Regions from separate parts of the Kocuria sp. UCD-OTCP genome, predicted to be linked through region 2. Evidence: riboswitches for the same ligand, from Rfam matches in the RefSeq annotation. Region 2 holds a riboswitch; the other holds the start of a gene.
The links. Region 2 has a riboswitch for S-adenosylmethionine ahead of H488_RS21540 (hypothetical protein). Riboswitches for the same ligand answer to the same signal wherever they lie in the genome.
Positions count from the first base shown of each region.

Region 1: another riboswitch for S-adenosylmethionine. It lies ahead of H488_RS20350 (acyl-CoA dehydrogenase family protein); the one in region 2 lies ahead of H488_RS21540 (hypothetical protein).

Region 1 covers NZ_AOSQ01000001.1:211,250-221,049, reverse strand. The annotation lists gene H488_RS20370 (hypothetical protein) at 503-766, shown strand; gene H488_RS20365 (NAD(P)/FAD-dependent oxidoreductase) at 1,347-2,561, shown strand; gene H488_RS20360 (LLM class flavin-dependent oxidoreductase) at 2,945-4,315, opposite strand; gene H488_RS20355 (MFS transporter) at 4,312-5,727, opposite strand; gene H488_RS20350 (acyl-CoA dehydrogenase family protein) at 5,731-7,068, opposite strand; SAM riboswitch class I at 7,182-7,276, opposite strand; gene moeB (molybdopterin-synthase adenylyltransferase MoeB) at 7,408-8,583, opposite strand; gene H488_RS20340 (thiazole synthase) at 8,580-9,464, opposite strand; gene thiS (sulfur carrier protein ThiS) at 9,466-9,705, opposite strand; gene H488_RS20330 (FAD-dependent oxidoreductase) at 9,702-9,800, opposite strand, start outside.
Region 2 covers NZ_AOSQ01000003.1:31,783-44,501, reverse strand. The annotation lists gene H488_RS21575 (Gfo/Idh/MocA family protein) at 7-1,101, shown strand; gene H488_RS21570 (Hsp20/alpha crystallin family protein) at 1,219-1,743, shown strand; gene H488_RS21565 (NADP-dependent isocitrate dehydrogenase) at 1,955-4,177, shown strand; gene purH (bifunctional phosphoribosylaminoimidazolecarboxamide formyltransferase/IMP cyclohydrolase) at 4,308-5,918, opposite strand; gene purN (phosphoribosylglycinamide formyltransferase) at 5,998-6,579, opposite strand; gene H488_RS21550 (hypothetical protein) at 6,640-7,146, shown strand; gene H488_RS0117825 (cell division protein PerM) at 7,035-8,687, opposite strand; gene H488_RS21545 (glycosyltransferase family 4 protein) at 8,803-9,978, shown strand; gene H488_RS35915 (PIN domain-containing protein) at 9,982-10,365, opposite strand; gene H488_RS21540 (hypothetical protein) at 10,377-10,604, opposite strand; SAM riboswitch class IV at 10,618-10,743, opposite strand; gene H488_RS21535 (hypothetical protein) at 11,162-11,458, shown strand; gene H488_RS21530 (hypothetical protein) at 11,561-11,749, opposite strand; gene cspE (transcription antiterminator/RNA stability regulator CspE) at 11,857-12,063, opposite strand; gene H488_RS21520 (DMT family transporter) at 12,286-12,609, opposite strand; gene H488_RS21515 (DMT family transporter) at 12,609-12,719, opposite strand, start outside.

The DNA of each region.
Region 1 (9,800 bases), on a different contig from region 2:
GACCAACCGTCCCACTACCAAGGAAGTGGGACGGTCGCCCGCGGCCGGTCAACCCGTTGATTACCTCGAGCTCGGCCGGTCCGACGACTCCGATCGAGAGGCAAGACCTCGATGCCGCCGTATAGCTCTGTCACAACACCACCACTTGTCGCCGCGGCTCACACCCGAATGGACGGTTTGGGCCGGTCGGCGAGTTTGTAGCAAAATCCTTCGTCTCAGTAGCACAGGTCGACCGCACTATCCACGTGATAACTGGCCCGAGAGTGCGGTCGGCTCCTGAAAGCGACACTTGGCGGCGTCGAGCGGCACCACTGACCGAGAATCGCTCATAAGAGACTGATGAATCGGCAGGTGTCGACGCGTCATCCGCGTCCTGCCCCGGACCCGGCTCGGTCGCCCCTTCCGGGGCGACCGAGCGGGGCGTAGCGTGGCACGTAGTCACCAGCGCCCTCCCACCATTGGGTCGGGCGCGCCCGTCAATCCAGTCCTCGGGGAGACCACTATGGCACTGCTCCTGATCCGGCACCGCGTGGCCGACTACGACGCCTGGCGAAAGGTCTACGACTCCGTCTCGGACGTACCGGCATTCAGCAACATCACCGGCGAGTCAGTGCACCGCATGGTCGATGATCCGGACAACGTGCTCGTGCTCCACTACTTCGATTCAGTCGACGAGGCCCGCGCCTTCACGGCACTGCCGGAACTGCAGGAGGCGATGCAACGCGCAGGCGTCCAGGGTGAGCCGCACTTCGAGTACTACGAATAGGACTCCCGAGGCGAGCTCAACCGCAGTACAGGTTCAACAGTCGCCAGCCCTGGGAAGCCGGCCACGCTGCTCGGTGAAGCCGGGCGTCTCCGGTGGCCGGTGGCCGTGCACGGCGAGGGACCGCACAGCCTTCAGGGAGGGTGCTTTCAGTTGAAGGGGCACGCTGAGACCGCTGCGTGGCGGTGCGGTGAGTTCTTCGGCCACCCCAACCGGAATGACGAACCCGCGGGGCACCGTCCGGAGCAGCTCAGTGACGATGAGACGGCCCGAGTGCTGCCCAACTTTGTCAGTGAGCGATGGTCCGAGAATTTATGCGCAGAATGCCTCCCCACCGGACAGGGTGCGCCGCCATTCATATTCGGCAGAAGGACGCCGCTTCATCCGGACGCTTGGCGGAACAGGCACCGACCTCGCTCCGGCGATCAGCCGCCCTGACCGGCAAGTTCCTCGACATCGACATCCAGGGAACCTCTCAATCCTCGGATGCCCACCGCCCGGGCGTGGGCGCCGCGGCTCGTGGTCGAATGGTCGGGCGGCCCCGATCGGGGCCGTGGAGCCATCCTCGTCCCACGGAGTCACGATGACCACTGCACCCTCGGATCACGCCGCTGACGTCCTCGTGATCGGCGGCGGCAATGCCGGGATCTCCCTGGCCGCACGACTGCGCCGCAAGGGCATCACGGACATCGTGATCGCGGAGCCGAAGTCCACGCACCACTACCGGCCGATGCTCTCCTACGTGGGCGCCGGACTGAAGAGCGTGCCGCAGATGTCCCGGGCCCAGCACCGCGTGATGCCCCGCGGCGTGCGCTGGGTCCAGGACCATGTCCAGGCACTGGATCCGGCGGCACGGATGGCCACACTGTCCTCCGGCGAGCACATCGGCTACCGGCACGTCGTGATCTGCGCGGGGTCCACCCCGGACTGGGACCGTGTCCCCGGCAGTGCCGAGGCGATGGCCGGCCCGCACGCCTCGACCAACTACACCGTGGAGCTGGCCCCCAAGACCTGGGAGCTGATCCGCGGGCTGCGCCGCGGCCGGGCACTGTTCACGATCCCGGACGGCCCGGCGCCCACGCCGCAGATCGGACAGAAGATCCTCTACCTGGCCTGCGACTACTGGCAGCGCCAGGGTGTCCTGCAGGACATCGAGGTGACCCTGCTGACGCCCACCGCCACCGTGTTCGGCCAGCCGGACGTGGACCGGGTGCTGCAGCCCTGGGTCCGGCGCTACGGCATCACGGTCCTGACGAGCGCCCACGTGCAGTCGATCGACGCCGCCTCCCGCCGGCTGCGGGCCACGATCGAGGGGACGCCGCGGGACCTGCCCTACGACCTGCTGCACCACAGCCCAGTCCACCGGGCCCCGGCCTGGATCGCCGACGCGGGACTGGGCGTCGCGCCGGGCGCGGGCACCGCTTGGGCGGGCTACGCGGACGTGGATGCACAGACCCTGCGCCACCGCCGTGTGCCCACCGTGTGGGCCTGCGGGGACGCTGCCGCACTGGAGACCGCCTCGTCCGGCGGGGCACTGCGCCACCAGACGAAGATCCTCACCGAGAACCTCCTGGCCACCCGTGACGGCCGGGAGCCCACGGCCTCCTACGACGGGTACACCGTGACCCCCGTGACGGTGCAGCGGGGCCGGGCCGTGCTGGCCGAGTTCGACCGGGACAACGAACTGGCGCCCAGCATCCCCGGCGTGCCGCTGCTGGCCCCGAACCGCGCCTCCTGGTTCTTCGACCTCGAGGTCCTCCCCCGGGACTACTGGAACGTGATCCTCCGGGGCTTCTAGCTAGCGGACCATGTGTGCACACATCCGTGGCGCCTCGTTCCCCGCTCCGATGGCACGTGATGGCCCGCGCCCCCAGTCGTCGCGGCACGAGCCGGGAGAAATGAGGGTCGGCAGTCGGGAGACCCCGAGGAGCACAATTCATGCATCCGCACAGGATGGTGCACCGCGATATTACCGTCTGGTACTTTTCGGGTGGCACCGGCCCCCACGCCGGTGCAGCGACCCCCATGATCCGTTCCCCGGCGGTCGGGGGCCGCCTTCTGCGCCTCGGCGCGGCGGAGCGCTCCTGCCCTCTCCCGGGCAGGAGCGCTCCGTGCCGAGGAACCGGGACGGCGGACAGCCGTCCCGGGCCGGTCGAGCGGCGAACCCCAAGAGCCCTGCGGTCACCGGCGGTAGGAGGCCCCGCGGTGGTCGTCGGCCAGCCTCGGCCCGGCGCCCGCCAGCGCCTCGCGCAGCGTCCTGCCGGCGGGCAGAGCCCCGGGCTCCGGCAGCAGGCCGCGGCGCCGCAGCTCCGGCGACACCATCGTGCTGAACCGCTCCAGGTCCGCCGGCCGCACGGCCGCCGAGATGTTGAAGCCGTCCACGCCGCCCTCCTCGCGCCAGCGCTCGAGCTCGTCCGCCACGGTGCCGGGGGCCCCGGCGATGACGGGCCCGCGGCCGCCGATGGCCACGAACTCGGCCAGGTCCCGCACCGTCCAGGTCCGGTCCGGGGACAGCGAGGTGAACGCCGCGAGCGCGGACTGGTTGGCTTCGGTGGCCACGTACTCGAGCGGAGCGTCGGGGTCCGCCCCGGCCAGGTCGACGCCGGTCCAGCCGCCGAACAGGGACAGCGCTCCCTCGATGTCCACGTGCCGGCGGTATCCGTCGAGCCTGGCGTGGGCCTCGTCGTCGGTCTCGGCGACCACCACGGTGGCCATGGCGAAGGTCTTCACGGCGTCCTCGGCCCGTCCCTGCGCGGCCAGTTCGGCCCGGACGCCGTCGGTCCACCGGCGCACGAGCTGCGGGGTGTTGCCGATGAAGAAGATGGCCTCGGCGTGGTCCACGGCGAACTGCTGTCCGCGCTTCGAGGCGCCGGCCTGGAACAGGAACGGGGTGCCCTGGGGTCCGGGGTGGGTCAGCGCCTGGCCGGGCACGGAGAACCAGGTGCCCTCGTGGCCGATGGGATGCACGAGCTCCGGGTCCACGAAGACCCCGGCGCCGGCGTCGGCCTTCACCGCCCCGGGCTCGAAGGAGCCCTCGAGGAGCTTGTACATGACCTCCATGTACTCGTCGGCGCGGTCGTAGCGCTCGTCGTGCGGGATCTGCCGGTCCATGCCCAGGTTGCGGGCGGCGGAGTCCTGGTAGGAGGTCACCACGTTCCACGCCACCCGGCCGCGGGTGAAGTGGTCGAGGGTCGCGAAGGTGCGGGCCAGCAGGTAGGGGGCTTCGTAGGTGACCGAGGCGGTCACCCCGAAGCCGAGCTGCTCGGTGGCCGCGGCCATCGCCGGCACCGCGACGAGCGGGTCGAGCACCGGGTACTGCACTCCCCCGCGGGCCGTGGCCTCTGCCCCGCCGCCGTACACGTCGTAGACGCCGGGGACGTCCGCCAGGAACAGCGCGGTGAAGCCGCCCTCCTCGAGGGTGCGGGCCAGCGACGTCCAGTACTCGAGCGTGTCGAAGCCGGCGACCCCGGCCTCCGGGTGGCGCCACAGTCCCGGTGACTGGTGCACGGGCACCATCATGTCGAAGGCGTTCAGCAGCAGGGGGCGGCTCATACGGTGGTCCTCTCGGGGGTGGGCTGGGTGGCGCTCGCGGCGGCGGGAGTCGCGAGGACCGGGGCGGCCGCGGTCCGGCCGGCGTGCAGATCGGTGAGTTCGGTGCCGCGCCGGTCCCGGGCGGGATCCTTCGCGGCCAGGGCGGCGACGACGGAGAGCACGGCCAGCACGGAGAGGTAGCCGGCGATCAGCCACGGGGTGTCCCCGCCGGCGGCGAAGAGCAGGGCGGCGATCATCGGCATCAGCCCGCCGCCCAGGACGGTGCCGACCTGGTAGCCGAAGCTCACGCCCGAGTACCGCACGTGCACGGGGAACTGCTCGGCGAACCAGGCCGCCTGCGGTCCGTAGACCGCGTCGTGGACGAGGTTGATGCCGAGGATGACCACGAGCGGCAGCAGGGCGAGCGGGCCGGCCTCGAGGAAGGCGAACAGCACCCAGCCGAAGACGCCGATCGCCGCGTAGGCGGTCACCGAGACGACCTTCCGGCCCACCCGGTCGGACAGCCAGGCCCAGAACGGGGTGGAGAACAGGCCGATGGCCGAGGCGATCATCACCGCGGTCACGCCCGCGGCGCTGTCCCCGCGCACGTCCCGCAGGTAGGTCAGCATGTAGACCGTCACCAGGTAGTAGACGGCGTTCTGGGCCAGGCGCAGGCCGATCGTCACCAGCACCGGGCGGCGGTGGTGGACCAGCAGCTCCCGCAGGGGAGCCTTGGCCACGTTCCCCGAGGCCCGGTGCTCCAGGAACTCCGGGGCGTCGGCCACCCCGAGGCGGATCCACAGGCCCACCGCCACGAGCAGGGCCGAGAGCAGGAAGGGGATGCGCCAGCCGTAGGCGGCGAACTGCTCCTCGCTCATGACGTTCTGCACGATGAAGAACGCGCCGGTGGCCAGCAGCATGCCGGCGGAGGAGCCGATCTGGGTGAAGGACCCGAAGAACCCGCGGTGGCGGGCCGGTGAGTGCTCCACGCTCAGCAGCGCGGAGCCGCCCCACTCGGCACCGGCGGACAGGCCCTGGAGGATGCGCAGGACCACGAGGCCGACGACGGCCCACCAGCCGATCACCTCATAGGTGGGCAGCAGGCCGATCAGGGTGGAGGCCACGCCCATGAGCAGCAGCGAGGCCACCAGCAGGGCCTTGCGGCCGATCCGGTCCCCCAGGTGCCCGGCGATGATCCCGCCCAAGGGTCGGGCGATCACCCCGACCGCGAGCGTGGCGAAGGACGCCACGATGCCGCCGAGCTCGGTGGCCATGGGGAAGAACTGGACGTTGAAGACGAGTGCGGCGGCGGTGCCGTAGAGGTAGAAGTCGTACCACTCGATGGTGGTCCCGGCGAAGGCCGAGGCCAGGACGCGCTTCTTGCCGTGGACGATGCTGCTGCGGCCCGGGGCGGCCGTGGTCGTGGTGCTCATGCGTCAGGCTCCTGGGGTTCGGTCGGCGTCGGCCGTGACATCGGTCGTGGCGCCGGTCTTCGCGTCGCCGATGGCGTTCAGGCCCTCCGGCAGGGTGCCGTTGATGAGGTAGTCGCCGAGGGCTCGGGCGCGGAAGGCGATCGGGTTGTGGGTGGCCACGGTCTGGGCGTTGCGCCAGTGCCGGTCCAGGCCCTTGGCCGTGGACGTGGCGGAGGCGCCCACGGTGAGGAACAGGTCCTGGGCCGCGCCGAGCGCCAGCTCCGGCACGGTGACCTGGGCGTGCTCCACGGCGATCTCGGACTCGTGCAGCGCCGCCGGGAGGGCCCCGGTGAAGTCCGGCCGGTCGGCGCCGGCCGCTGCGGCGGCGGCGATCCCGGCGTCCAGGGTGCGGGCGGCGTGCAGGACGGTGGCCTCGGCGGCGAAGGCCTTGGCGGAGATCCGCCCGGTGGCCTCCTGGATCAGCGGGTCGTCGCGGAACGGCAGGCCGAGCCCGGTGTTGAAGGTCCGCCGGCGTCCGGCGATGGTCTCCACCGCGTCCCTCCGGGCCGCCCGCGCGATGCCGGCCAGCACGGCCAGCAGCACGAGCTGGAAGAAGGCGGCCTCGTGGACGGCCTCCGCGCTGCCGGCGGTGCGGTCCAGCACGGCGTCCTCCGGGACACGCACCCGGTCGAAGACCGCGGTGCCGGTGCCGGTGAGCTTCTGCCCGAAGCCGTCCCAGTCGTCCTCGAGCGTCACACCCTCGGCGTCCGTGGCGACGACGGCGAAGCGCCGCCCGTCGCGGCCGTCCAGGGCGGCCGAGACGCGGGTGTAGTCGCAGAAGACGGAGCCGGTGGCGTAGAACTTCCGGCCGGTGAGCTCCCAGCCCTCGGCGGTCCGGCTCAGCACGGTGTTCAGGGTGCCCAGCGCGTTGCCGCCCTTCTCCGTGGAGGCGTTGCCGACGGTGGCTCCGGCCAGCACCCGCGGGTACCAGACCTCCTGGAACTCGCGGGGCAGGAAGCGCAGGGACTCCACGAAGCCGTGGTGGGAGCGGTAGAGGTGGGCGATGTTGGAGTCGGCCTCGGCCAGGTCGACCAGCAGCCGGGTGAAGTCCTCGAGGCTGACCCCGGGGCCGCCGTGGGCCGCCGGGACGCGCAGGGCACCGAACCCGGCCCGGTCCAGCCGGCCGACCTCCGCGTAGGGCAGCGCGCGCCGGAGGTCCCGGTCCAGGGCGCCGGCGGCGATCTCCGCGAACAGCGGCCGGAAGTGCTCCCGCAGCCCGGCGTAGTCCCCGGGCAGGCCGGCGGGGAGGTCCGTGCCGGCGCGGGGATGGGCGGTGGTCTCCTCGACCGTGCTCGGGGTCATGCGGTGGTCCTCTCGGTCGCACCGAGGATTGCCGGTCGGCCAGTCGCGCCGGGGGCGGGCCCGGTGGCGTCAGCGCCGGAGGCTGACGTCACGGGCCGACTGCAGATCCGGGATCTCCATCGGTTCTGGCATTAGCACCCTGACCCCGGAGGAGGGCGGGTTGCTGCGGCGTCGTCGAGCCAGATCTCTCAGCCGCTCTGAATGGGGCGCTTGCCATGGCATCAGACCGCCCGGTCCGGGACCAACCGGATGACGGGCGCACGTCATGGAATGTCACGACGGCGTCACAGAAGGTCACGTCCTCCGCGGTGGTGTAGCGGTGTGCCGCAGGAGACCGGATCAGTAGACCGGCTGGCCCGGGTCCACCTGCGCCACCCAGGCGAGCACCCCGCCCTCGAGGTGTCGGACCCGCTCCTCCCGCCCGGCGTAGAAGGACCGCAGCGCGGCGAGCGCGGTCGCGGAGCGGGCCCCGGCCTTGCAGTGCAGCACGAGGTCAGCGCCGCGGGCCTCCGGCGGCAGGGCGTCCGCGCCGCGGTCCAGGATCTCCTGCAGCGGGACGGGCACGGCGCCGTCGATGGCCACGAGCTCCCGCTCCCAGTCCTCGCGCACGTCCACCAGGGCGAAGGACGCCTCCCCGCGCTCCCGGCGCTCGAGCAGCCGGGCCAGCTCGGCCGCCCCGACGGTCTCGGAGGGGTCCGCGCCGGGCAGCGCGCAGACCGCGGCGGGCCGGGCCACCGCGGTGACCGGGGCGGCGTCGGGATCCGGGGTGAGCCGCATCTCGCGCCAGGTCATCGCCAGCGCGTCGTGCAGCAGCACCCGCCCGAGCAGGGGCTCCCCGGTGCCGGTGACGAGCTTGACGGCCTCGGTGACCATGACCGCGCCGACGGTGGCGGGGAGCATGCCGAAGACCCCGCCCTCGGCGCAGCTGGGCACCTCGCCGTCCGGCGGGGCCTCGGGGTAGAGGTCCCGGTAGGTGGGCCCGTGCCCGGCCCAGAAGACGCTGACCTGCCCCTCGAAGCGCAGGATGGAGCCCCACACGCAAGGCGTGCCGGTCAGGGCGGCGGCGTCGCTGACCACGTAGCGGGTCGCGAAGTTGTCGGCGCCGTCCAGGACCAGGTCGTACCCGCCGAGGATGTCCACGGCGTTGTCCGCGTCCAGCCGGACGGGGTGGGTGCGGACCTCCACCAGCGGGTTGAGCGCGGTGACGGCCTCGGCGGCGGAGACGGACTTGGGGCGGCCGACGTCGGCGGTCGTGTGCACCACCTGGCGCTGCAGGTTGGAGACCGCCACCACGTCGTCGTCGACGATCCCGAGGGTCCCGACCCCCGCCGCGGCGAGGTACTGCAGGGCCGGGGACCCGAGCCCCCCGGCGCCGACGACGAGCACGCGGGCGTTCCGCAGCCGCCGCTGGCCGCGGGTCCCGATCCCGGGCAGGGTCAGGTGCCGGGCGTAGCGCTCGAGCTCCTCGCGGGTCAGTTCGGGGCCGGGCTCCACGAGCGGGGGCAGCGGGCTCACGGCCGCTCCCCCACGGGCGCCCAGTCCCCGCGCGGCACGTCCGCCGGGCCGACTGAGGAGCCGGCGGACGACCCGTCGGCCCGCCCGGCACCGGCGGCGTCCGTGTCGATCCGCCCGGCCATCGACGAGGACGCCTGGGCGTGGCGGCGGGCCGGGATGCGCCCGGCACCGGCGGCGAGCCGGCCGGCGAGCACGGCGTGGCGCATCGCGGTGGCCATCGCCACCGGGTCCTGGGCGCGGGTGACGGCGCTGGCCAGCAGCACGGCGTCGCAGCCCAGCTCCATGGCCAGGGCGGCCTCGGAGGCGGTGCCGATCCCGGCGTCGAGCACCACGGGGACGGACGCCCGGGAGGCGATGAGCTCGATGTTGTGCGGATTGAGGATGCCCAGCCCGGTGCCGATGGGGGCGCCCAGGGGCATCACCGCGGCCGCGCCCAGGTCCTCGAGCCGGCGGGCGAGGGCCGGGTCGTCGGAGGTGTAGGCGAAGACCTTGAAGCCGCGGGCCACGAGCTGCTCGGTGGCGTCGAGGAGCTCCACCACGTCGGGCAGCAGCGTGTCCTCGTCCGCGATGACCTCGAGCTTGACCCAGTCGGTCTCGAGGGCCTCCCGGCCGAGCTCGGCGGTCAGCAGCGCGTCCCGGGCGGTGTAGCACCCGGCGGTGTTGGGCAGGATCCGGATGTCGTTGCGCTCGAGCAGCGCGAAGAGGGAGTCGCCCTGGCCGGGGGCGTAGCGGCGCAGGGCCACGGTGGTCAGCTCGGTGCCGGAGGCCAGCAGCGCCTGCTCCAGGGTGTGCAGCGAGCTCAGGCCGCCGGTGCCCATGATCAGCCGGGAGCTCAGCTCGATGCCGTCGAGCACGAGGGGGTCGGGGTGCGGGGCGGTCACGTCAGCCTCCCTGGACGGCGGTGATGATCTCGATGGACTGGCCCTCCGCCACGGGGGTCCGCCGCCAGCGGCTGCGGGGTACGACCGCGGCGTCCACGGCCACGGCCACGCCGAGGCGCCCGCCGTCCAGCGGGGCGCCGTCGGGGCCCAGGGGGCGGCCGACGGTCTCGGCGACGAGGTCGACGACGGTCGCCTCCGCCGCCACGCGGTGCGGGCGGCCGTTGAGGGTGATGGCGGTCATCGGGTGCTCCTGCTCCGGGGCCCGGGCCCGGCGGCGGCCGGCGCGGGATCCCCTCGACGGGCCTCGACGGGGCGGTCGAAGCGGTGCGGGTCGGT
Region 2 (12,719 bases):
GCGCCCATGCCTGCCCAGACCCTCAGCCCGTTCGTCGACGCCTCGCTCGACGCCGCCCACCTGGACGACCCCGGCACCGCGACCGGCCGCACGCTCGGATGGGGCGTGGTCAGCACCGCCGACATCGCGGAGAAGGTGGTCCCGGACATCGCGGCGCTGCCCGACGCCCGGCTCGTGGCCGTGAGCTCGCGGGACCAGGACCGCGCCGAGGACTTCGCCCGCCGGCACGGGGTGGAGCGGGCCTACGGCGGCACCGCCACGAGCACGGGACTGGACCGGCTCGCGGCCGACCCGGACGTGGAGATCGTCTACGTGGCCACCCCGCACGGCTACCACCACCGGGACGTCTCGGCGCTGCTGCGGGCCGGCAAGCACGTGGTGTGCGAGAAGGCCCTCGCCATGACCGCGGCGGAGGTCCGCGACCTGTTCCGCCTGGCCCGCGAGCACGGCGTCTTCCTCATGGAGGCCGTCTGGACCCGCATGACCCCCGGCTTCCGCACCGCGATGCGCTGGGTCCGGGAGGGCCGGCTCGGCCGGGTCCGCTCGGTCGAGGGGTCCATCGGCACGCACCGGGCCCTGGACCCGGCCCACCGCCTGTTCCGCCGGGCCGACGGCGGCGGGGTGCTGCTGGACATGATGGTCTACCCCCTGACGTGGACCTCCGCGGTCCTGGGGGCCCCGGAGCGCTGGAGCGCCCGCGCTGAGCTCGGCGCCACGGACGTGGACCTGGACACCGCCCTGACCCTGGACTTCGGGCACGGCCGGGCGCACGTGAGCGGCACCCTGTCCGCCACGGTCCCCCACCAGGTGACGATCAGCGGCACGGACGGCTGGCTGCGGGTGGACGGACGGATCAACTGCCCGACCACCCTGGTGCTGCAGACCGCCGAGGGCGCCCGCACGGGCGCAGCCCCCCTCGTGGAGCGCGTGGACGTGGCGGGCGCCGGATACGTGTTCGAGATGCGCGAGGCCACCCGCTGCGTGCAGCAGGGCCTGCTCGAGTCCCCCGTGATGCCGTGGGCCGACTCCCTCGAGCTCGTGGAGCTCTTCGACCGGGTGCGGGCGCAGATCGGCGTGCGGTATCCCCACGACGCCCGCTGAGGGCGGTTCGCCCTGGGCGATGGGGGCCGGGACCCGTTGAAGACCGCGGGGAGCGGGATTATCATGGTCAACAGTTGAGTTGATCGGACTCAACTAAATGTCGAAGACATTGCTCATATGGTTGAGGAGATGATTGACGTGGCCACGATGTTCACCCCGTTCAACGATTTCGACCGGCTCGCCGCCTCGCTGTTCGCCCGGCAGGGCCTGCGCGAGATGCCCATGGACCTGTACCGGGACGGCGACCAGTACATCCTCCGGGCGGACCTGCCCGGCATCGACCCGGAGAGCGTCGACGTCGACGTCGACGGCCAGCTGCTGACGATCCGCGCGGAGCGGGAGCTGCCCGAGGTGCAGGACGTCCAGTGGATCACCCGGGAGCGGCAGAGCTCCTCGTTCGTCCGCCAGCTCAACCTGGGCCAGGGCATCGACATCCAGAACATCGCGGCGAACTACGACAACGGCGTGCTCACGGTCACGATCCCCGTCTCGGCGCAGGCCAAGCCGCGCAAGATCCAGGTGGTCTCCGGCCAGGGCGAGCAGCAGGCCCTGGGCGAGGGCCGGGACGAGTCCGGCGACCGAGTGATCGGCGAGGGCGAGCTCGTCAACGGCGCCGGGTCCACCCAGTCCACGGAGGGCTGAGCCCGGCCCCCTGCACCGGCACGCCCCCGGGCGGGCCCCCAACGGCCACGGGCCCGTTCCCCGCGGGGAACGGGCCCGCCGCCGTGCCCGGGCCGCCCGCGGCCTCCGGCCGGACGGCGGGCCCGGCCAGCGGGCGGGGCGCCGCCTCGGGTATCTTGGCACCAGGAAGCACCACCACCGATCCGACGACATCCTGGGAGACAGCCCGCACATGGCCAAGATCATCTACACCCGCACCGACGAGGCGCCCCTGCTCGCCACCTACTCCTTCAAGCCGATCATCGAGGCCTACGCCTCGACCGCCGGCGTCGAGGTGGAGACCCGCGACATCTCCCTGGCCGGGCGCATCATCGCCGCGTTCGGCGACCGCCTCCCCGAGGAGCAGCGGGTGGACGACGCCCTCGCCGAGCTGGGCGAGCTGGCCAAGAAGCCCGAGGCCAACATCATCAAGCTGCCCAACATCTCCGCCTCCGTCCCGCAGCTGAAGGCCGCGGTCAAGGAGCTGCAGGAGCAGGGCGTCGCCCTCCCCGACTACCCGGACGAGCCCCGCACCGAGGAGGAGAAGGAGACCCGGGCCCGCTACGACAAGATCAAGGGCTCCGCCGTCAACCCGGTGCTGCGCGAGGGCAACTCGGACCGCCGCGCCCCCGCCTCGGTCAAGAACTACGTCCGCAAGAACCCGCACCGCATGGGCGAGTGGACGGCGGAGTCGAGGACGAACGTCGCCACGATGGGCGCCGACGACTTCCGGGACAACGAGAAGTCCGTGGTCATGGACGGCGACGACACCCTGACGATCCGCCTGGTGGCCGAGGACGGCAGCACCACGGTGCTCAAGGAGTCCGTCCCCGTGCTGGCCGGCGAGGTCGTCGACGGCACCGTGATGCGGGCCGCCGCCCTGGACGCGTTCCTCGCGGAGCAGGTCGAGCGCGCCAAGCGGGAGGACGTCCTGCTCTCGGTGCACCTGAAGGCCACCATGATGAAGGTCTCCGACCCGATCATCTTCGGCCACGTCATCGAGGCGTTCTTCCCGGAGCTCTTCGCCGCCCACGGCGCGGCCCTCGAGAAGGCGGGCCTCTCCCCCGCCAACGGGCTCGCAGCGATCCTCAACGGCCTCGACGCCCTGCCCGCCGACGTGCGCGACGACGTGCGGGCCGCGATCGACAAGGGCCTCGCCGAGGGCCCGAAGCTCGCCATGGTGAACTCCGACAAGGGCATCACGAACCTGCACGTGCCCTCCGACGTCATCGTCGACGCGTCGATGCCCGCCATGATCCGCACCTCCGGGCACATGTGGGGTCCCGAGGGCGAGGAGGCGGACACCCTCGCGGTGCTGCCGGACAGCTCCTACGCCGGGGTCTACCAGGTGGTCATCGACGACTGCCGCGCCCACGGCGCGTTCGACCCGACCACCATGGGCTCCGTGCCCAACGTCGGCCTCATGGCGATGAAGGCGGAGGAGTACGGCTCCCACGACAAGACCTTCGAGATCCCCGTGCAGGGCACCGTCCAGGTCGTCGACTCCTCCGGCGCCGTGCTCATCGAGCACGAGGTCTCCCCCGGGGACATCTGGCGGGCGTGCCAGACGAAGGACGTCGCGATCCGCGACTGGGTCAAGCTCGCCGTGACCCGCGCGCGGGCCTCCGCGACGCCGGCCGTGTTCTGGCTGGACCGCACCCGCGCCCACGACACCAACCTCATCGCGAAGGTCGAGCAGTACCTGACCGAGCACGACACCGAGGGCCTGCAGATCGAGATCATGTCCCCCGAGGAGGCCACCGCGTTCTCGATCGAGCGGATCCGCCGCGGCGAGGACACCATCTCGGTCACCGGCAACGTGCTGCGCGACTACCTGACGGACCTGTTCCCGATCCTCGAGCTGGGCACCTCCGCGAAGATGCTCTCGGTGGTCCCGCTCATCAACGGCGGCGGGCTCTTCGAGACCGGCGCCGGCGGGTCCGCGCCGAAGCACGTCCAGCAGCTGGTGGAGGAGAACCACCTGCGCTGGGACAGCCTCGGGGAGTTCCTCGCCCTCGCCGCGAGCCTCGACCACCTGGCGACCACGGCCGACAACGAGCGCGCCCGGATCCTCGGTGAGACCCTCGACCGGGCCACGGGCACGTTCCTCGAGGAGAACAAGTCCCCGAGCCGGAAGGCCGGCGAGATCGACAACCGCGGCAGCCACTTCTACCTGGCCCTGTACTGGGCCCAGGAGCTGGCCCGCCAGGACGAGGACGCCGAGCTGGCGCAGGCCTTCGCCTCCGTGGCGGAGCAGCTGGCGGCCAACGAGGACGCGATCAACGAGGAGCTGCTCTCCGTGCAGGGCCGTCCCGCCGACATCGGCGGCTACTACCGTCCGGACGACGCCAAGACGTTCTCGGTGATGCGCCCCTCGGAGACCTTCAACCGGGTCCTCTCCTCGCTCAGCGCGTGAGCTGAGCGCCTGAGCGGAGCGCGCGGGCCGACCGCGCGCTCCGGCACGGGCAGCACGCACGGCAGCGGCCGCACTCCCCGTGGGGAGTGCGGCCGCTGCCGTGCGCGGGGCATGCCGCCCCGGAGACGGCTCAGTGGAAGAAGTGCCGGGCCCCGGTGAAGTACATCGTCACGCCGGCGGCCTCGGCCGCGGCCACGACCTCCTCGTCCCGGATCGAGCCGCCGGGCTGGACCACGGCGCGCACGCCGGCGTCGAGAAGCACCTGGAGGCCGTCCGCGAACGGGAAGAACGCGTCCGAGGCCGCCACGGCGCCGCGCGCGCGCTCGGCGCCGTCCTCGCCCAGGGCGTTGGCCCGCTCCACGGAGAGCTTGCAGGAGTCCACCCGGTTGACCTGGCCCATGCCGATGCCCACGGACGCGCCGCGGTCGGCGAGCAGGATCGCGTTGGACTTCACCGCCCGCAGCGACGTCCACGCGAAGGCGAGGTCGGCGAGCGTCCGCTCGTCCGCCGGCTCCCCCGCGGCCAGCGTCCAGCCGGCGGGGTCGTCGCCCGCCGCGTCGAGCCGGTCCGAGACCTGCAGCAGCGCGCCGCCGGAGATCTGCCGGTACTCGAGGACGTCCCGCTCGAAGCCCTCGGGCAGCTCGAGCAGACGGATGTTCTTCTTGGCCTGCAGGATCTCCAGGGCCGCCGGCTCGAAGCCGGGGGCCACGACGACCTCGGTGAAGATGTCCTGCACGGTCTCGGCCATCGCCCGGGTCACGGTCCGGTTCGCGGCGATGACCCCGCCGTAGGCGGAGAGCGGGTCGCACGCGTGGGCCTTGCGGTGGGCGTCGGCGATCGGGTCCTCAGCGCCGGGGGTGGCCACGGCCAGCCCGCAGGGGTTGTTGTGCTTGACCACGGCCACGGCCGGCTCGTCGAAGTCGTAGGCGGCGCGCAGCGCGGCGTCGGCGTCCACGTAGTTGTTGTAGGACATCTCCTTGCCGTGCAGCTGGTCGGCCTGGGCGATGCCGGGGGACGCGGCCTCGTCCACGTAGAGCGCCCCCTTCTGGTGGGGGTTCTCGCCGTAGCGCAGGGAGGCCGAGCGCTGCAGGGCCAGGCCGGCGTAGGGCGGCCAGAAGTTGGCGTCCTCGTCCTGCTCGAACTGCTGGGCCGTCCAGGTGGCCACCGCGGTGTCGTAGGCGGCGGTGTGCGCGAACGCCGCGGCGGCCAGCCGGCGGCGTGCCCGCAGGTCGAAGCCGCCCGAGGCCGCCGCCTCCACGACCGCGTCGTAGGAGGACGGGTCCACGACCACGGACACGGCCGCGTGGTTCTTCGCAGCGGCCCGGACCATGGAGGGGCCGCCGATGTCGATCTGCTCGACGACCTCGTCCTGGCCCGCGCCGGAGCGCACGGTGTCCACGAACGGGTAGAGGTTCACGACCACGAGGTCGAACGGCTCGATCTCCAGCTCGGCGAGCTGGTCCATGTGGTCCTGCTTCCGGCGGTCCGCGAGGATGCCCGCGTGCACCCGCGGGTGCAGGGTCTTGACCCGCCCCTCCAGGCACTCCTGGAACCCGGTGACCTCCGCGACCTCCGTCACCGGCACGCCCAGGTCGGCGATGCGCCGTGCGGTCGAACCGGTGGACACGATCGCGACGCCGGCCCGGTGCAGCCCCGTGGCGAGACCCTCCAGCCCGGTCTTGTCGTAGACGGACACCAGCGCCCTCTTGAGGGGCACGCGGTCAAGCTGGGTGGGGCTCACAGGTTCTCCAAGCGTTCGAGGTCTGGGGTTGCCGGCGGGATCCGCCGGGAACCATTTTACGGACCCTCGCCGGGCCTGCTCACCGGGCGTCGTGCAGGGCTCCCTGCCGGGCCGCCGCGCCGAGCGTGCGCACGAGCAGCTCGCGCTCGGCGGCCTTGATCCGCTCGTGCAGCTGCGCCTCGGTGTCCCCCTCCTCCACGGGCACCGCCGCCTGCGCCAGGATCGGACCGGCGTCGACGTCGGCCACGACCTCGTGGACGGTGACGCCGGTGACCTTCACCCCGTGCGCGAGGGCGTCCCGCACCGCGTGCGCCCCCGGGAAGGACGGCAGCAGCGAGGGGTGGGTGTTGACGATGCGTCCCGCGAACGCCTCGACGAACTCGGCGTCCACGATCCGCATGAACCCCGCGAAGACGATCCGGTCGGGCTCCCGGGCGGCCACCGCCTCCTGCAGGGCACGGTTCCACCGCGTCCGGTCGGGGTGGTCGCCGGGCCGGACGAGGAACGTCTCGACGCCGGCCTCCCGGGCCCGCTCCAGGCCGGTGCAGGGCTTGTCCGCGCCCACGGCGGCGATCTCGACGTCGATCCGGCCCTCCCGGACGGCGTCGAGGACCGCCTGCAGATTGGTGCCGGAGCCGGAGACCATGACCACGATGCGCATGCCCCCGAGTCTAGTCGGGCGGGCGGGGAGGGGCCCCCGGGGTGCCCTAGAGTGAAGGGCATGACCCCTCCCCGCCCGACCCCCGAGGCAGCCCCCGCGGACGCACGACGCGCCGCCGCGACCCGCACGGCAGGGGGCGCGCTGGTGTGCGCGGCGGTCGCCCTGGTGCTCGTCGGCTCCGCCCTGTGGCCGACCGTGGCCGGGGTCGCGCTGGCCGTCCTCGGGATCGGGCTGGGCGTCGCGGCGCTCGTGCGCTCCCGCGGGACCGGCAGGCGCCGGCTGCTGGTGCTGAGCGCGGTCGCCGCGATCGTGCTGGGCGCGCTGAGCCTGCTCACCGGCGGGGCCCGTCTGGCCCTGTGGCCGGTGGCCGAGGCCTACCAGGAGTGCGTCGCCGGCACCCTCACCCTCTCCGGGGCGGCGCAGTGCCAGCAGGAGCTCGAGGACGGGATCTGGAGCTATCTCTCCGGCGGCCCGGCGGCGCCGGCGTCGGAGGACGCCGCGGGTGCCTCGGCCGCGTCCACGTCGAACGCCTCCGCGGACCCGGTCTCCGCCACGGCCGGCCCCTGAGCCGCCCACGGGCCCGCGTCCCGGTGCCCGTCCGCGGTGCTGCGGCCGGTCCTGGGCCCGTCCGCGCCGTGCCCCTCGGTCCCGTGCTGGTCGGCCCCGTGCCCGCGTGCGGGCCGCGGCCTCCGCCGGCCGGCCGAGCGCATGGCGCGCCGGGCCGCGGTCTCCTCCCGGCGCCGCCGGCGCGCTGCCCGCCGGCCGGCCGGCGTCCGGTCCTCGCCGTCCTCGCCGCCGCGGGGCGGCGCGAACGGCGGCTCGTGCTCGAGCCACGGTCCCAGCACACAGCCGACCGCCGCCCCGACGGCCACCTCGGCGCCGCACAGCAGCAGCACGGCGGGACCGTCCGGTCCCACGTCCGTGAGCCGCCCGAGCCCCAGCGAGCCGTGCGCGAGCCAGCTCAGCAGCATCACCAGCACGCCGGCGACGGCGCCCACGAAGACCCCGGTCAGCAGCGTCGAGAGCGGGTACGTGATCCAGCGCGCGGGCAGCCGCAGCGCCATCCAGTCGTCCAGGTGGTTCTCCCCCTCGCGCAGGAACCACCAGCCGGCGAGGACGCCGGCCAGGACCGGCAGCACGACCACCACGAGCGCCCAGGCCGGGAGCTCGGCGGGCGGCAGCGCGGCGAGCGCCGGGAGCAGCGGCACGGGCCCGGCCTCGGTGCCCAGCGGAGAGGCGTGCGTGCCGGAGCCGAGCTCGAAGCCCGCGCCCGTGGCCCAGGCCAGGGCGTAGACCGCGAGGTTGGGCAGGTAGCCGAGCTGGAGTCCCGTCAGCGCGGTGTCCCCCGGCACGCCGGTGCCCAGCCGCTGGTAGACGCCCACCACGTCGTTCCAGTTCCAGAACAGGGCGGCGGCCAGCAGGGCGGCCCCGACCCCGACCCCGGCCACGGCCGCGACGAAGCCGGCGCGCAGCACCGCCCACACGTAGGACCCGGCCCAGCGGGAGTACTGGCTCGTGCGCTCGACCCACGCGGCGGCGTTGACGCCGATCAGTCCCGGCAGCGACCGGGAGGCCCGGTACGCGCCCACGAAGCCGCCCAGGGCCACGGGGACGAGCGGGAAGACGGCGGCCGCGGCCGGGCTCGCCGAGACCTCCCCTCCGCTGAAGAGCAGCGCGGCGGCGGCGCCGAACGCGGAGTAGGCGGCCAGTCCGCTGAGGTACGGCTGCCAGAACTGGCCCTCCCAGCAGGCGCGGGCCAGCCGTCTCCCGGCGTGCCAGGAGAGGGCGAACGGCACCAGGGTGAGCCCGAGCGGGACGAGGTTGAGCGTCCCGGTGGTCGCGGGCAGCCCTGCGCCCGGGTCGAGGGCCACCTGGAGCGGGGTGAGGTGGGCGAGCAGCCACACGTGACCGGAGAGCACGAACCCGCCGGTCAGGCCGAGGGTGTCGAAGCCGTCGGCGAGCCACACCATGAGGACGGTCAGCAGGACCAGCAGGTAGGACACCACGGCCACGGAGCCGAGTTCCAGCACGCCCTGCAGCCACAGCGGCATGGGCACACCCCGGCGGTCCGGGCGTGCAGCGGGGGAGGACAGGCCTTGGGAGTTCATCACCGACCATCCTCCCACGCCCGGGCGGCACCCCGGCCGAGGCTTCACGGCGCCTTCACCGGCGGGCCACGCCCCGCTCGCCGTCCGGTCGCCCGGCCCCGGCAGGCTCGGGAGCATGAGAGTCGCCGTGGTCGCCGAGCAGTTCCTCCCCCACCTCAACGGAGTCACCCACTCGGTGCTGCGGGTCGTCGAGCAGCTGGTCGCCGGCGGGCACGACGTCGTGGTCGTGGCGCCCTCCTACGACCCCGCGCCGCTCGGGCGCCCGGCGGAGCAGGTCGTCGAGGACCTCGACGGGGTGCCGGTGCACCGGCTGCCCGCCGTTCCGCTCACCGGCTACCCCGCCGTGCGGGTGGCCGGCGGGACCGTGGCCCGGGTGCGGCGGCAGCTGGAGCGCTTCCGGCCGGACGTGGTCCACGTGGCCTCCCCGTTCGTGCTGGGCCGCCGGGCGATCCTGGCGGCCCAGCAGCTCGGGGTGCCGTGCGTGGCGGTCTACCAGACCGACGTGCCCGGCTACGCGGCCAAGTACGGGGCCCCGTTCCTCGAGCAGCTCCTGTGGGGGCACGTGCGCTCCATGCACAACCTCGCCACGCTCACGCTCGCGCCGTCCACCGCGGCGGTCCGGCAGCTCACCGAGCACGGCGTCCAGGACGTGCACCTGTGGCGGCGCGGGGTGGACACCACCCGCTTCTCCCCCCGGCACCGGGACGAGCGGTGGCGGGAGGAGGTCGGCGGCGGCCGGCGGATCGTCGGCTACGTGGGCCGGATCGCCCCGGAGAAGCAGGTCGAGGACCTCTCCGCGGTCGCGGACCTGCCCGGCACCCGCCTGGTGGTCGTGGGCTCGGGCCCGGAGGAGGACGCCCTGCGCCGCCGGCTCCCGCAGGCCCACTTCACCGGGCGCCGCAGCGGTGCCGACCTGGCGCGCATCATGGCGTCCTTCGACGTGTTCGTCCACCCCGGCGAGTTCGAGACGTTCTGCCAGACGATCCAGGAGGCCATGGCCTCGGGGGTGCCGGTGGTCGCGACCGGCCGGGGCGGTCCCCTCGACCTCGTGGACCGGTCCCGCACCGGCTGGCTCTATCCCCCGGGCGACCTCGGGGCGCTGCGCGGGCACGTGGCGGATCTCCTGGGCGACGAGGCGAAGCGGGCCGCGTTCGGCGTCGCGGCGCACGCGGCGGTCCAGGGCCGGACGTGGGACGTGCTGGTCGGGCAGCTGCTCGAGCACTACGAGCGCGCCGTGGCGCTCTCGGCGCAGGGGCAGGGGCGCAGCCGCCGGCACCGCCGGGCCGTCTGAGGGCTACCGGCGGGCGGGGGACGCGTCCAGCACGGGCGCCCCGGTGCCGGCGTACCGCCCCGGCTCCGCGGTCAGCACGGTCAGCCCGTGGACCAGGGCCGTGGCCGCGGTGAGCCCGGCGAGCGGATCGGCCGCCCCCGTCGCGGCCAGCGCTCCCCACGCCCGGGCCACGGCGGCGTCCGCGGGGAGGACCCGGCCCGGGAAGCGCAGCTCGAGCTGCTCCGCCCACAGCGTCTCGTCGGGCCGCTCGGCGAGCAGCTCCCCGAGCACCGTGGCGGGCAGGAACAGCCGCCGGTGTCCGTGCCGGCGCAGGACCTCGGCCAGCTCGGGGCAGCGCTCCGGGGTGCGCACCCCCAGCAGCACGGAACGGTCCAGGAGGAGGTCCACGGCGGCGGGCCTCAGGCCGCGGCGGCGAGCTCCCCGCGGGCCGGAGCCAGCAGGAAGTCCACGAACTCGGTGCGGACCTGCACCACGCGGGCGTAGTCCTCGACGCTCATGGCGGAGACGCTGATCGCCGGGACGCTCGGCGCGGGGTCGCGGCGGGTCCCGTCCCCGGTGGCCGGGACAGCGGGGGAGGGCTGGGGGAACGCGCCCGTGCGGGCGGCGGAGTGGCGGGGGTCGGACATGACCGGGATCCTTCGTGCGCTCTTGCTCGCACCGGGTACCGCTGCTGCGGCGATGCGAGCCGCTTCGTCATCCGAACCACCCGTGAACATGGGGTTGGTGCCCGGTCAAGTCGGAGCTTGCCGACCGGGTCTCTTGAAGCTCTCCCCATTGAACCACATCGGCCGAACCGTGTCCGCGTGCGGCGCCCCGGCCGGATCCGGTGCCCCCCTCCTGTGCACAGGCCTTCCCCGGGCTGTCACCGCCCGGACATCTCGACGACACATCGTTGCGCTGGAATGGGTCCCGCAGGACCGGGGACGGCGCAGGCGACGGCCCCGCGCATTACGTTTCAGTGACACAACTCACGACTCGCTTGTCGAGGTGTCGGTGCCGCGGGGTAGCCTGAACCTGCTTCTCGAGATGCGGCGTCCACGCCCTCGGCCGGAGATCGACGATCCCCGGCGGAACCGTGGAGGGGCTCCGACCCGCTGCGCGCCAACCCGATGTTCCCGGGTGGATCGGATGACGAAGCGGCGGGCAACGCCATCGGATGCCTGCAAGAACGTCAGGAGAAAACATGACCATGTCCGAAGAAAGAACAGCCATCACCACCGACCAGCGCGAGGAGTGGATCGACGTGACCGTCACCGCCCTCCCCGATCTCCACCTCGTCCGTCTCACGTCGACCGACGGGGACGTGCAGGAGTACCTGAGCCCCGAGGCCGACGACCTGGCCGCCGCGGCGGAGCACACGGAGGGTACGGCGCAATGGTGCGCCAAGTACCGCCAGCTCCTCGTTCCCGGAGCCCTCGCGGCGACCGGACGGCACCCGTTCTTCAAGCTCCACCCCTCGTCCCTCCCGCTGTCGGCATAGCCGGCGGACAGGAGCGCACGGAGGCCGCAGCCCGTCGGGCTGCGGCCTCCGTCGTGCGGGAGGACGGTGACGTCCAGAGCGCCGGTGGGACCCGCGGGGTGCTCACTCGAGGCCGTAGTCCCCCGCCGAGCCCCAGCCGCCGCCGGCCTCGTCGGCGGAGCCGTCGAATCCCCACTCGGAGGCCTCGACCTCGAACGGCACGGAGACGTCCAGCTCGGCGTCGGAGACCCGGTTCACCACGAAGGGGTCCTCCGGCTCCTCCGCGGCGGGGAGCGGATCGGGAACGGTCACGGCGCTTCCTCCCGGTGCTGCTCGGCGGGTACGACGACAGAACCGCCGCCGGGCGCAGCCCGACGACGGTTCTGGAGGATCAACGGGCCGGAGCCCGCGGAAGATCCTTAGGAGATGACGTTGATGTTCGCAGCCTGGGGGCCCTTGGGGCCGTCCTGGGTCTCGAACTCGACGCGGTCGTTCTCGTTCAGCGAGCGGAAGCCGTTCGAGTTGATCGCGGAGAAGTGGGCGAAGACGTCCTTGGAGCCGTCCTCGGGGGTGATGAAGCCGAAGCCCTTGTCAGCGTTGAACCACTTGACGATACCGGTAGTCATGGGAGACCTGATCCTTCATGAGATGAACGTTTCCCGACGTTCGAGAAACAAAACAGTTGTGATGCATGGAAAACGTCTTCTCAGAAAAACTGCTGCACCCGAGTGGGCCGAACTGCTTGAAAGACAAAAACGAACCTCAACAACTGCGGACTACTCTACACGAGATCCGGCGCCGCACCACCCGGGACGGGGCGCCGGACCCGGCCCGGCACCGGGGACCGCTCAGACCGGCGGGGCGCCGAGCTCGATGAGGAGCACTCCGCCGGCGATGAGGGCCACCCCGGCCGCCGTCACCCAGGTGAACGGCTCGCGGAACAGGACCCGGCCGGCCAGTGCCGTCAGCGCCACGCCGGAGGCCGACCAGATGCCGTAGGCGACGCCCAGCGCCATGCCCTCGGCCAGGACGAGGCTCAGGCAGGTGAACGCCACCAGGTAGCCGACGGCCACGGCGGCGTACCAGCGGCGGCGGCCCCGGGCGGCCATCCGCAGGGACAGGGTTCCGGCGACCTCGGTGAGGATCGAGACACTGAGGAAGAGCCAGGCCATCAGGCCGCCTCCTCGGTCTCGGGGGCGGGGCGGCGGGAGCCGAGCTCCACGCAGAGCACGCCGGCCACGACCAGCACGATCCCGGCCAGCACGGCCGGGCTCAGCCGCTC